Regions from separate parts of the Thauera humireducens genome, predicted to be linked through region 1. Evidence: predicted binding sites of a transcription regulator. Region 1 holds the regulator's gene; the other holds the start of a gene.
The links. The regulator FNR, encoded in region 1, switches genes on or off when oxygen is low (the NO sensors DNR and NnrR bind a similar motif). The targets are predictions, from matches to a motif close to TTGANCTAGNTCAA.
Positions count from the first base shown of each region.

Region 2: AC731_RS02330 (nitrite reductase) is a predicted target of FNR. The motif match lies at 3,003-3,016, and genes of this name have one in related genera.

Region 1 covers NZ_CP014646.1:47,090-54,095, reverse strand. Annotated here, with positions in the region: gene AC731_RS00300 (sulfite exporter TauE/SafE family protein) at 1-394, opposite strand, end outside; gene hemN (oxygen-independent coproporphyrinogen III oxidase) at 452-1,843, opposite strand; gene fnr (fumarate/nitrate reduction transcriptional regulator Fnr) at 1,993-2,739, shown strand; gene AC731_RS00285 (SirB2 family protein) at 2,754-3,143, opposite strand; gene AC731_RS00280 (Crp/Fnr family transcriptional regulator) at 3,248-3,928, shown strand; gene AC731_RS00275 (PHA/PHB synthase family protein) at 3,939-5,576, opposite strand; gene AC731_RS00270 (MBL fold metallo-hydrolase RNA specificity domain-containing protein) at 5,733-7,006, opposite strand, start outside.
Region 2 covers NZ_CP014646.1:486,342-493,347, reverse strand. Annotated here, with positions in the region: gene AC731_RS02335 (type IV pili methyl-accepting chemotaxis transducer N-terminal domain-containing protein) at 1-1,120, opposite strand, end outside; gene AC731_RS02330 (nitrite reductase) at 1,211-2,938, opposite strand; gene AC731_RS02325 (SlyX family protein) at 3,168-3,368, opposite strand; gene queG (tRNA epoxyqueuosine(34) reductase QueG) at 3,400-4,476, opposite strand; gene tsaE (tRNA (adenosine(37)-N6)-threonylcarbamoyltransferase complex ATPase subunit type 1 TsaE) at 4,519-5,040, shown strand; gene AC731_RS02310 (N-acetylmuramoyl-L-alanine amidase) at 4,989-6,359, shown strand; gene AC731_RS02305 (bifunctional riboflavin kinase/FAD synthetase) at 6,460-7,006, shown strand, end outside.

The sequences.
Region 1 (7,006 bases):
GCGCCGGCAGGAAGCGCCGCGTGGCCGGCTGGATGCGGCGCCAGATCACATGCCCCGCACGCTCGACCGGTGCCAGCAGGCGGGTGAAGCCGGTGAGGTAGAGCCCGAGCGCGATCAGCATCAGGTTGGCGAGCACGTAAAGCGTCATCTGCACCGGCAGCATGCCGTCGTACAGCATGCCCACCGAGCCGAGCGCGCCGACCAGGCCGCCGAGTGCGGTGTAGGTGGCGATGCGGCCGAGGTTGTAGGCCAGATGCAGCGGCCATTGCGGCTTGCTGCCGGGCGTCTGCACCTGCACGGTGAGCGCGCCGACAATGCCGCCGCACATCGACACGCAGTGCGTGCCACCAAGCAGGCCGATCAGGAAGACAGCGAAATAACCGGTTTCAGGCATGAGAAGAAAAGGCCCCGCTGCTGCAAAGCCTCATTCTACGCTGCGTTGCCGCAAGGTTCAGATCACGCGCGAGTAGCGCGCGCGCTCGCGGTCGGCCCGCAGATAGCGGTCGAACACCATCGCGATGCCGCGCACCAGCAAGCGTCCCCCGGGCTGCACGCTGATCCAGTCTCCGTCGATCTTGACCAGCCCCGCCTTCTCCATCTCCGCAAGTTCGGTCAGTTCCTCGGCGAAGTACTCCCGGAAGTTGATCAGGTGGGCGATCTCGATCGACTGCATCGACAGTTCGAAATGGCACATCAGCGCCTGGATGATCGCGCGCCGCAGCAGGTCGTCGGCGGTGAGCTCGATGCCACGCAGCACCGGCAGCTCATCGCGGTCGAGCGCGTCGTAGTACTCGTCGAGCGTCTTCACGTTCTGCGCATACACCGGGCCGATCTTGCCGATGGCCGACACGCCGAAGGCGAGCAGATCGCACTCGGCCTGTGTCGAGTAGCCCTGGAAGTTGCGATGCAGGCGCCCCTGGCGCTGCGCAACGGTGAGTTCGTCGTTGGGCTTGGCGAAATGGTCCATGCCGATATAGACATAGCCCGCCTCGGTCAGGCGGCGGATACCCAGTTGCAGCAACTGCAGCTTGGTATCCGGCGTCGGCATGTCACTCATGAAGATGCGACGCTGCGGCTTGAACAGGCCGGGCAGATGCGCATAGCTGTAAAGCGAGATGCGATCGGGCGAGATCTCGAGCACCTGTTCGAGCGTGCGGTTGAAGCTGATGACGTTCTGTTTCGGCAGGCCGTAGATCAGGTCCATGCTGACCGACTTGAAGCCAGTGGCGCGCGCTGCATCGATGACGAGCTTGGTCTCGTCGAAGCTCTGGATGCGGTTGACGGCCTGCTGCACGTCTTCGGCGAAGTCCTGCACGCCGACGCTCATGCGGTTGAAACCAAGCTCGGCCAGCAACTTGACGGTGTCGAAATCGACCTTGCGCGGATCGACCTCGATCGAATATTCGCCGTTGGGCACCAAGGTGAAGTGCTCGCGGACCGAGGCCATCAGTTGCCGCATTTCGTCATGCGAGAGGAAGGTCGGCGTGCCGCCCCCCAGGTGCAACTGCGTCACCTGGCGGCTGCCCTGCAGGCAGGCCGCTTGCATCTCGATCTCTTTAGCAAGGTATTTCAGGTACTTGGCTGAACGCCCATGATCCTTGGTTATGATCTTGTTGCAGGCGCAGTAATAACAGATCGTGTTACAAAATGGGATGTGGAAGTATAATGAGAGCGGTTTGCTGACGCCGCCAATGGCCCGATTTGCAAGCCAGTGCTTGAGCGCGTCGGCATTGAAAGCCTCGACAAAGCGATCCGCGGTCGGGTAAGAGGTATACCGCGGCCCGTTGATGTCGAATCGACGGATCAGCTGCGGATCGAAGATGAGTTCGTTCTGTTCGGTCATGATCTTGCTGCTACTGTGTGTGCCTAACAATGGCAGACCAGCGCAAATTTTTGGTTGACGTGGATCAACGGCCATGGTGATGCCAGCCGGGGACACTGTTAAACCGCGTTTTGGACTCTGTGAGTCGGGATGACGGGATTATCGTGCAGATGAGGGCAAGCGTGGCAATTACCGTGAGCGGGCTCAAGACCGCCTGTTCGCAGTGTAATCTTGTGGAACTGTGCCTGCCCTTCGGCATGCCCGACAGCGAACTGAGCCGCCTGGATGAACTGGTGGGTGCGCGACGCAAGGTGAAGCGCCAGCAGAACCTCTACCGCGCGGGAGACACCTTCGAGGCGATCTACGCGATCCGTGCGGGCTCGTTCAAGACCGACGTGCTGCTCGAAGATGGTCGCGACCAGGTGACCGGCTTCCAGATGACCGGGGAGATTCTCGGTCTGGATGGCATCAGCACCGAGACGCACAGTTGCAACGCCGTCGCGCTGGAAGACAGCGAGGTGTGCGTGATCCCCTACGCCAAGCTCGAACAGTTGTCTCACGAGGTCGAAGGCCTGCAGCATCAGTTCCACAAGGTCATGAGCCGTGAGATCGTGCGCGACCACGGCGTGATGATGCTGCTCGGCTCGATGCGCGCCGAGGAGCGCCTGGCGGCCTTCCTGCTCAACATGTCGCAGCGCTTCACCGCACGCGGTTTTTCGGCGGCCGAGTTCCACCTGCGCATGACGCGCGAGGAAATCGGCTCCTATCTCGGGCTCAAGCTCGAGACCGTGTCACGCGCCTTCTCGCGCTTCCAGGAAGAAGGCCTGATCGCCGTGCAGCAGAAGCACATCCGCCTGCTGGATACCGCCGGCCTGCGCAAGCTCATCCAGCACCAGACGGCCGGCAGCGGGCGCTGAGGCGCGCCCGGCGATCAGGCGGCAACCGCCAGGTAACCTGCGACATTCTTGGTCAGTGCCACCGAGGCGATCCACGCATACACCAGCAATGCGGCGGCGAAGGCGCCGAGCCGGATCCCCTTCGTCCTGCCGCGCTTCAGCGCAACCGTGCCGAGCAGGATGTAGGCGATCAGGCCGAACACCTTTGCCGTCACCCACCCTGCGTCGAAGGGATACTGCTGGATCATGACCGCCAGCGCGATCGCACTCAACAACAGGGCGCTGTCGACGACGTGAGGCAGCACCCGTGCCGGCAGGGCGTTCAGGCGCGGGCTGCCCGTCATCATCCAGAAGCCGCGCAGCAGGAACCCCATGGCGCTGAGCACCACGCAGGTGACATGAAGGTGCTTGATTGCGAAATACATGCGTACTCCCACCCGGACCGGCATCGCGCGTGCCGCGCGGCGCCCCGGGGTCGATTAGAATTGCCGTCAATAATGAGATCGCTTCCACCCAGGAACGCACGGACATGACCCACGCCGCCCTCGACCTGCCTGCGCTGCTCAAGCGCATCCCGCTGTTCAGCGAACTCTCGGACACCGATCTCGAGCTTGTCGCGCGCTACACGCGTGACCGCCACATCGGGCGTGGCGAGGTGCTGTTCCAGCGCGGCGACCAGCCGCATGGCTTTTACTTCGTCGTCTCGGGTCAGGTCAAGCTCGCCTTTTCGTCGCCACAGGGGACCGAGAAGGTCGTGGAGATCATCGGCCCGATGCAGAGCTTCGGAGAGGCCGTGATGTTCATGAACAAGCCCTATCCGGTGTTCGCCGAAGCGCTGACCGAAACACTGCTGATCCACGTCGGCCAGGCCGTGGTCACCGAGCTGATCGACCAGGACTCCACCTTCGCGCACAAGCTCCTCGCCGGCATGGCCATCCGCCTGCACGGGCTGATCCAGGACGTGGAGACCTATTCGCTGCGCTCGAGCATCCAGCGTGTGATCGGCTACCTGCTGCAGGTCGCCGACAGCGACACGCCGTGCGAGATCGCGCTGCCGACCAGCAAGCAGGTCATCGCTTCACGCCTGAACCTGACGCCCGAAACCCTGTCGCGCATCTTTCACGACCTCAGCGAATCGGGCCTGATCAGCGTTCAGGGCAAACGCATCACCTTGCACGACCCGACCCGCCTCGCCCGCTACCAGGCCTGAGGACTGCCCGCTACTTCTCGAGCACGTAGCTGCCCGGTGCCGCGCACAGCGCCGGGAAGCGCTTGCTGGCGGCCGGACGCGCCTCCACCTCGTCCCCCGCGCGCGGCTTGAGCCAGCGCATCCAGTCCTCCCACCAGCTGCCGGCATGCTCTTCCGCGCGCCTGCGCCACGAGTCTGTCGTGTCCGAGCGCTGGGCGTCGGCCGCCCAATAGCGCCGCTTCGGCGGATGCACGACGGGGTTGACGATGCCGAGGATGTGCCCCGAGCTCGACAGCACGAAGCGCTTGTTGCCGACGACGTGGTTGTTGACCGCGAAGGTCTGGCGCCACGGCGCGATGTGATCGTCCTCCGCGGACACCGCGTAGAGCGGCTGCCGGATCACCGACAGGTCGAGCGTCTCGCCGGCCACCTGCAGCGCATTGGTCTGGATGAGGCGATTGTGCAGGTAGAGCTCGCGCAGGTACCACGCGTGCATCGCGTACGGCATGCGCGTGGTGTCCATGTTCCAATACAGCACGTCGAACGGAGGCGGCGAATCACCGTACAGCCAGCCCTGCACGACGTAGTGCCAGATCAGGCTGTTCGAGCGCAGCAGCCGGAACGATGCCGCCATCTCCCCGCCATCCAGGTAACCCTTGCGTGCCATCCGATCGCACAGATAGTCGATACTGCTCTCGTCGATGAAGACCTCGATGTCGCCGGGCTTGTGGAAATCCACCAGCGTCGTGAACAGGGTCCAGTCGGCGACTGGCATGGCGTCCGGGGCATAGTGGCGGTTCGCCCAGGCCATGTACATCGCGAGCGCCGTGCCGCCGATGCAGTAACCGACCGCATGCACGCGCTCCACGCCGGCAAACTCACGCGCCACGCGCACGATCGTGTCGACGCCGTCCAGCAGGTAGTCGTCGAAACCGACGTCCCGCATCGACGCATCCGGGTTCTTCCAGCTCGTGATGAAGACGTCCAGGCCCTGGTCGAGCAGGAAGCGGATCATGCTCTTCTTCGGCACGAGGTCAAGCACGTAGAACTTGTTGATCCACGGCGTGACGATGACGACAGGTTCGGCATGCACGCGCGGCTGGGTCGGCGCGTAGTGGATGACTTCGAGCAGCCGGTTGCGGAACACGACCGCGCCCGGCGTGGTGGCGAGATTCTCGCCGACCTTGAAGTCCTCGGGGTCGGTCATGCGGACGTTGCCGGCCTGGAGATCGTCGAGGAAATTGCGGAAGCCCCGCACGAGACTGTCGCCCCGTGTCTCGATGGCCTTGCGCATCGCCACCGGGTTGGTGAGCAGGTAGTTGGTGGGCGCCACCGCATTGAGCCACTTTCGCCACCAGAAGGCAGCCCGGCGCCGCTCCTTGCTGGAAAGCGCGGGCGTGTCGTACAGCATGTCCTGCGTGTGATGCGTGAACGCGAGGTACCACTCCTTGATCAAGTCCCAGGTCGGCGATTCGGTCCATACCGGATCGGCGAAGCGCGCATCGTCCGCATTCGGCGCGATGGGATCCTGGCTGGGTACGCCCAGCATCCGGTCAAGGGTATGCCACTGCAGGCGCCACAGATCGTTCGACAGGCGTACCGCGCGCTCGGCGAGCTCCTGCGGATGCGCCAGCCAGGCCAGCTGGGCATGCACGATCGGGGCGGACATACCGAGTGGGTCGATTGCGTCGGCAACGCTCTCGCGCAGCCGATGGAAGTTGCGCACCATTTCCGGGCCATTGGGCGCTCCAGCCCGACTCTGGCTTCGTCGGCCGCTGTCGGACGGTGGATGACTGTTATCGCTGGTCACGTCGTTCTCCTCGCATCAGGGGATCGGATAGTTTACGCCCGGCTCGGGCACCACCGGCGCCGGCCAGCCGAGCCTCGCATGTATCGCATCGGCAAGCGCCATCGCACCCAGTGGCTCGCCATGCACGACGAAGGTCCGTTGCGGCGGCTGCTTGATATGTGCAAGCCAGTCGAGCAGCGCTGGCTGGTCGGCATGCGCGGACAGCCCGCCAATGGTATGGATCCGAGCCCGCACCGGCACCCGTTCACCGAACAGGCTGACCTGTCTTGCGCCATCCACCAGCCGGCGCCCCAGCGTACCAGCCGCCTGAAAACCGGCAATGACGATCGAGCACTCGCTGCGCCCGAGGTTGTAGCGCAGATGATGACGGACCCGCCCCGCATCGCACATGCCGCTCGCGGAAATGATCACAAGGCCGCCCTTGACGCTGTTGAGGGCCATGGACTCCTCGACATCCTGAACGAAACGGACATCGAATCGAGCACCATTTTCCTGCGACCACGCGAAGAGCTGACGCGTGTCCTCGTCCCACAGTTCGCGGTGACGGACAGTCAGTGCCGTCACTGCCGAAGCCATCGGCGAGTCGACGACGACCTTCAGTGGCCCGATGCGTCCGGCGCGAACCAGGTCGGCCAGCACGAACAGGATCTCCTGCGTACGACCGACCGCGAACGCGGGAATGATGACGTTGCCTCCGCGCCCCACCAGCGTCTGCTTGATGGCATCCGCCAGTTCGTCAAGCGTGGCGTTGAAGGATCGGTGGGCACGATTGCCGTAGGTGGACTCCACGCACAGCACGTCGGCGCGTTCGACGCGCACCGGGTCACGCAGCACCGGGCGCATCGGCTGCCCGAGGTCACCCGACACGACGAGCCGGCGCAGGCCGCTGCCCTCGCCCACATCGATCTCGATGATCGCCGAACCCAGGATGTGACCGGCCTCGCGGAAGCGGAAACTCACTCCTGCGCCGGGGTGGCAGTCCGTTTCGTAGGGCACGGCCTTCAGCCGGCCCAGGCTGGCGCGAGCCTGCTCGACCGTGTAGAGCGGCGTCATCTCGACGCGATGACGCGCCTGCCGGTTACGCGCATGGCGCAAGGCCCATTCGGCCTCCTTCTCCTGAATGTGCGCGGCGTCCATCAGCATGATCTCGAGCAGGTCCACGGTCGCCGGGGTCGCATAGACCGGCCCCTTGTAGCCGAGCGCGACGAGTCTGGGAATGAGGCCGCTATGATCGAGATGGGCATGCGTCAGCAGCACGAAGTCGACGCGTTTCAGATCGAAGTCGAGCG
Region 2 (7,006 bases), 440 kb from region 1:
CGAACGCCTGCTCGGCCGCGCTGGTGAGCCGGTCGGCCGCATCGAGCACGGTTTCGCTGGCGGCAAGCACCCGCTTCGCCCGCGCCGGCGTCGCGCCGTCCTCGGCCAGCGCGGCACGGTAATCGGGCCAGGCCTCGACCACGGCCACGCGCCCCGACTCCAGGAGATCGGGCATCCCCAGCGCCTCGAGACGGGCCAGCACGCGCTCGAACTCGTGCACCAGCCGCCGCAGGCGCACCGCGGCCTTCTCCACCGACAGGCCCGCCGCGATCAGTGCCCAGGCGATGGCCATGCGCTGCGACAGCATGCGACAGCGACCGCACAGGTTGACCAGTGCCCCGGGCGCGATACGCGCACCGGACGGCACGCCCTGGGCCTTGCCCTTGCGCACGAAGCGCAGGCGCTGGCCCGACTTGCCGGCTTCGATATCGCTCAGCGCGGCGTGCTGGACGTGCACCTTGCGCCCCTCGACGACGACCACACCTTGATCGCTGAGTTGGCGCAGGCTGCGTGAAAAGGACTCGGGGGTCATGCCGATGCGGGCCGCAATGATCTTCTTGCTGGCCTTCAGCACGACCGTGGTCTCGCCGGCGAGACCGATGCGATCACCCGCCTGCGCGAGCAGGTAGTCGAGGATGCGTTGTGCGCCGGTGGCCCCCGAATGGTGGCCGGAAACGTCGAACTCGATCGCGCACTGGCGCTTCGCCAGCGTCTGCACGATCCGCCAGCTCAACGCAGGGTCCTTCTGGATGGCCCCGCGCAGGCGGCGGATGTCGATCGCAACGACGACGCTGTGGGCGAGCGCCCTGCACGATGCGCCGTAATGCGTGCGCGCCAGTAGTTCGCCGAGCGCGAGCACCTGCGGCGCCTGCGCCAGTTCCAGCACCTTCTCGTTGCCGGTGGGCAGCAGGTGCTCGCGCGCCACGCTGCCGCTGGCCAGCACGAAGGCCTCGTGGATCGGATCCTCGGCACGGTAGAGCAGGCTCTGCGCGTTCAGTTCGAGCACGCGGCTACCCACCGCCAGTTCGTCGAACAAGGCCGCCGGCAGGCCGGCAAAGAGCGGCTCGGCCGCCAGCAGCTTGCGTTGCGCCCAAAGGGCGTCCCTCGTTGGGGCGATCACTTCAACGACACCTCTAGATGGTTCGGCAAGGCGACGGACTGAGCAATCCGGGGAGGGGCTGCCCTCTCCCCCGAGGGACTCGCAGGCGCCTCAGTACACGTCGTGTTGCGTGTTGTAGACGTTGAACTTGCCCGTCGGCGTGATCAACCTGGGATCACGGATCACGGCCTTGAGCTTGCGCGTCCTGTCATCGACGACGACGATCGCCGACTCCTGGTCCGCACCATTCCAGACCGAGAACCAGACCTCGTCGCCCGCCTTATTGTATTCCGGCTGAACGACGCGCTTCGGGCCGGCCTTGACGCCGGACCACTCGCCGACGGGGATCAGCTCGTAGCCCTTGTCGATGTTGTCGATGTCCCACACGGCAACCGACTGGCTGATCTTCTCGTCCGGGTTCAGCGTGGTGTCGGCCCACAGGTTCTTCGACGTCGGATGCGTCTTCAGGAACAGCGATCCGCCCCCCAGGCCCTTCAGCGTGCGCACCACCTTCCAGGCATTGTCCGGGTGCTGGTGCGGATCGGTGCCGATCAAGGAGATCGTCTCGTCGCCCAGGTGGCCGGTGGCCCATACCGGGCCGAACTTCGGATCGACGAAGTTCGCGCCACGACCCGGGTGCGGCACCTTGCCCACGTCGACCAGTTTCTCCAGCTTGCCTTCCTTGGTATCGATGACCGCGATCTTGTCCGATGCGTTGGCTGCGTCCATGAAGTAGCGGTGCGTGGACTCGAAGCCCCCGTCGTGCAGGAAGGGCGCCGCCTCGATCATCTTGATGCTCAGGTTCTCGAGGTCGCGATAGTCCACCGAATACACCATGCCGGTTTCCTTCACATTGACGAAGAATTCCGGATTGAAGTGCGAGGACACGATCGCGGCCACGCGCGGCTCGGGGTGATAGTCCTGGGTGCCGGTGACCATGCCGCGGGTGGAGACGATCTTGCGCGGCTGCAGCGTGTCGCCGTCCATGATCACGAACTGCGGCGGCCAGTAGGTGCCGGCGATGGCGTACTTGTCCTCCCAGCCCTTGGCCTTGGAGCTCTCCACCGAGCGCGCCTCGAGGCCGACCTTGATCTCCGCGACCGTGTCCGGCTTCTCCATCCACAGGTCGATCAGGTTGATCTTGGCATCGCGGCCGATCACGAACAGGTAGCGGCCCGAGGCCGACATGCGCGAGATGTGCACCGCGTAGCCGGTCTCGAGAACGCTGACGATCTTCTTGCTGTCGCCGTCGATCAGCGCGATCTTGCCGTCATCGCGCAGCGTCACCGAGAACAGGTTCTCGAGATTGAGATCGTTCATCTTCTTCGTCGGACGTTTTTCGACCGGGACGACGACCTTCCACGACGCTTCCATTTCCTTGAGGCCGTACTCGGGCGGCGCCGGCGGCGTCTGCTGGATGTAGCGCGCCATCAGGTCGACCTCGTCGTCGCTCAGCACACCGGACGTACCCCAGTTCGGCATGCCGCCGGGCGAACCGTACTTGATGAAGACCTTCAGGTACTCGAGCCCCTTCTCCAGCGTGATGTCGGGCGTCAGCGCCTTGCCGGTCGCCCCCTTGCGCAGCACGCCGTGGCAGCCGGCACAACGCTCGAAGAAGATGCGCTTGGCCTTGTCGAACTCGGGCTCGGACATGCGCGGCGCCAGCGGGTTGATGTCGTGGTGCATCGGCACGTCGGCCATCGGCGAGCCGCCGGCCTGGTACTCCTTCATCGCCGCATCGCCATGTCCGGCCGGGGCCTCGGCGAAGGCCACCTGACATGCGAGCGCGAGCGTCGACACCGCAAGCACCCCGAACTGCTTCAAAGCTGCTGACTTCATGGTCCCTTCTCCTGGCTGAAAACGAAATCGGTGGCGCAATTTCGCAAGCAGGAAAATCGCCGCTTTGATGAAAATCAAGAGGGCCTAAAACCCCGGTCGGCGTGCGGGTTTCAGGCCAAACCGGACTTGATCGAGGGTAAGGGTGTCGCTTCCTGCCGGTCTCCCGGGCCCGGCCGAGGGTGTCGCGAACACGCGCGCGCGTCCGCCTCCGAGGCGTTCCGTGGATGTCCTACCAGTGCGGCGGGATCTCGTCTTCCGGACGGTTCGGCGCGCCCGGCTGGATGGTCTTGACCTGCTGCGCCAGCTGTCGCACCTGCTCGCGCAGCAGGTCGAGCTCCTGCTGCTGGCGCCAAACGGTGCGGTTCAGTTCGTCGAGCTGATCCTCGGCCGACATGATCTTGGTTTCGAGCGCTTCGAGGCGGTCTTCCATGCGGGTATCCGGTGAGTTGAGGGGCGCGATTCTAGCCGGCAAGGGGCGCGCCATGCCGCGCCAGCGCCCATGCCACGTGTTCGCGCACCAGGGCCGAGGGATGGTCGGCGCGCGCCTGCAAGGCGGCGAGCACATCCGGCGCGGCCGGCGCGTTGCCCAGCGCCACCGCGATGTTGCGCAGCCAGCGTTCGTGACCGATGCGATGGATCGGGCTGCCGGCAGTGCGTTCGGCAAACACCGCCTCGCTCCAGGCGAACAGTTCGACGAGGCGCGCAGTGTCCAGGCCATGACGCGGCGCGAAGTCGCCCTCCGCCGTCAGGCGTGCGAAGCGGTTCCACGGGCACGCCAGCTGGCAGTCGTCGCAGCCATAGATGCGATTGCCCAGCGACGGGCGCAGCGCCTCGGGAATCGGGCCGTGCAGTTCGATCGTCAGATAGGAGATGCAGCGCCGCGCGTCGACCTGGTAGGGCGCGACGATGGCGCCGGTCGGACAGGCGTCGATGCAGGCGGTGCAGCGACCGCAGTGCGGTTCGACCGGCTCATCGACCGGCAGCGGCAGGTCGGTGAAGATCTCACCGAGGAAGAAATAGGAGCCGGCGCTGCGATCCAGCAGCAAGGTGTGCTTGCCGCGCCAGCCCAGCCCGTTGCGACTGGCCAGCTCGACCTCGAGTACCGGCGCCGAGTCCGTGAACACGCGGTACGCGTGCGGCACCTCGGCGGCGATCCGCTCGGCCAGCTTCTGCAGCCGGTTGCGCAAGACCTTGTGGTAGTCGCGCCCCAGTGCATAGCGCGAGACGTAGGCACGCTGGCCATCGGCCAGGTTCGCTCCGGCATCGGCGGCGTCGGGCCAGTAGTCGAGCCGCAGGCTGATCACGCGCAGGGTTCCGGGCACCAGTTCGGCCGGACGCGCACGCTTCATGCCGTGGCGCGCCATATAATCCATCCCGCCGTGAAAACCGGCATTCAGCCATGCCGTGAGCCCGGGCTCGGCCTCGTGCAGGTCGGTGTCCGCGACGCCGACGGCGCCGAAACCGAGTTCCGCCGCCCACTGGCGGATGCGGGCCAGCAGGGCGGCCCCGTCGAACGGGGTGCCATCGGCACCCGCCATGCCGTCTGCCGCCGCGTTTTCAGCCATCAACGAGAGGATTCCATGATCGAGTTGCTCAAGGCCGCCGATGATAGCGGCGCCCGCCTCCGCGCGCACTTGCCCGCCGAGGCCGACACCGAAGCCATCGGCGCCGCACTGGCCGCCACCCTGCGTCCGGGGCTCAGAATCTGGCTGCAGGGCAACCTCGGCATGGGCAAGACGACGCTCACGCGCGGGCTGCTGCGGGCACTCGGTCACGAAGGCAAGGTGAAAAGTCCGACATACACCTTGATTGAACCTTACGTTGTTTCTAGATTAGACTTATATCACTTTGATTTTTATCGCTTCAATTCGCCCGAAGAATATCTGGACGCGGGGCTGGACGAATACTTCGCGAGTCAGGGCGTATGTGTAGTGGAATGGCCGGACAAAGCCGCCCCCTATCTGCCGCCGCCTGACCTCGAAATCCGGCTCGAAACCCATGATTCCGGGCGGTTTGTGGAGATCGATGGCAATACGGATGCGGGGCGGACATGCGTGATCGAACTGGGGAAAGCATTGCGGGGCGCGGACCCGGCGTCCTGACGGAGCCGGATGCTGCGCTTGCGCAGGGCATCGATCGTCGTCGCCTGCTCAAGTTCGCCGGGGCGACGCTGGCCCTGCTGGTCAGCCCTGTCGGCCACGCAGCGCCGGCCAGCCTGCTCGCCGTTCGCGTCTGGCCGTCGGCCGAATACACCCGCATCACGCTCGAGGGCTCGACCACCCTGCGCTATAGCCACATGCTGGTGCCCGACCCCGACCGACTGGTGGTCGACCTCGAGGGCGTTCACCTCGACAGCGTGCTGCAGTCCCTGCCCTCCAAGGTCATGGAGTCCGACCCGTACATCCGCCTGATCCGCGCGGGCCAGAACCGCCCCGGTGTCGTGCGCGTGGTGGTCGAACTGAAAGCGCCGGTGAATCCGCAGGTGTTCACCCTTGCACCGGTCGGCAACTACGGCCACCGTCTGGTGCTCGACCTGCACTCGACCGAGGAGCACGACCCGCTGCTGGCGCTGATCATGAAGGATTCGCCGATGGACGCCGCGGCGGGCGACGCTGGCCAGGACAGCGCCCAGGCCAGCGTTTCCGACAACGGGAATCCGCCGGCGGAACGCAGCACCGCCCGCCGCGCCGACCCGAACGTCAATCGCCTGTTTACCGTCGTGCTCGATCCGGGCCACGGCGGCGAAGACCCGGGTGCGATCGGCGCCGCGGGCAGCTACGAGAAGAACGTCACGCTCTCCATCGCCCGCCGCCTCAAGCGCAAGATCGACGCCGAACCGAACATGCGCGCGGTGCTGACGCGCGACGGCGACTATTTCGTGCCGCTGCAGCAGCGTGTCACGCGCGCGCGCCGCGTGCGTGCCGACCTCTTCGTGTCCATCCACGCCGACGCCTTCGTCAAACCCGAGGCCAACGGCAGCTCGGTCTACGTGCTGTCCGAGCGCGGCGCCTCGAGTACCGCGGCACGCTGGCTGGCGCAAAAGGAAAACGACGCCGACCTCGTTGGTGGCGTCAATCTCGCCCGCCAGGACGGCCACATCGCCCGCACCCTGCTCGATCTGTCGCAGACCGCGACGATCAACGACAGCCTCAAGCTCGGCCGCGCCATGCTCGGCGAGATCGGCGGCATCAACCGCCTGCACAAGCAGGATGTCGAACAGGCGGGCTTCGCGGTCCTGAAGGCGCCGGACATCCCCTCGGTGCTCGTCGAGACGGCCTTCATAAGCAACCCGCAGGAAGAGCGCCGCCTGAACGACGAGGCCTACCAGGAAAAAATGGCCAACGCCCTGCTGCGCGGAATCCGGCGCTACTTCGAGACCAACCCGCCAGCGGGTACGACGCGCGTCGCCCAACTCGGCTGAACACCCCGCGGCCTGCGGACCCTATCGCAACCGACGCGGTCCGCGGCAAGCCCGCACGGTCGCGCTTTGCCGTTATAATTGCCGCTTTTTTCAGGCGCTTATGCGGGTTTTTCGCGGGATTCCCGAGCGAGCCGACACCGCCGCGGTGCTGACCATCGGCAACTTCGATGGTGTCCACCTCGGCCATCAGGCGCTGCTCAAGCTACTCACCGACAAGGCGCGTTCACTCGGCCTGCCGGCTGTCGTGCTCACATTCGAACCGCACCCGCGTGAGTACTTCAGCCCGTCCGACGCCCCCGCCCGCCTCGCCTCGCTGCGCGAGAAGCTGCTGCTGCTGGGCGCCGCAGGTGTCGACCGTACCTACGTGTGCCGCTTCGACGCCCGCTTTGCATCGCAGACCGCGCAAGCCTTCATCGAGGACACGCTGGTCCGTGGGTTGGGTGTGCGCCACCTTTTCGTCGGCGACGACTTCTGCTTCGGCGCGCGCCGTCAGGGCAACTTCGCGATGCTGCAGGCGGCGGGCGACAGACATGGCTTCGGGGTCGAATCCATGCCGACGCTCGGCGTCCAGGGCGAGCGTGTATCGAGCTCCGCGGTACGCGACGCGCTCGGCGAGGACGACCTGGAGCATGCCGCGCGCCTGCTCG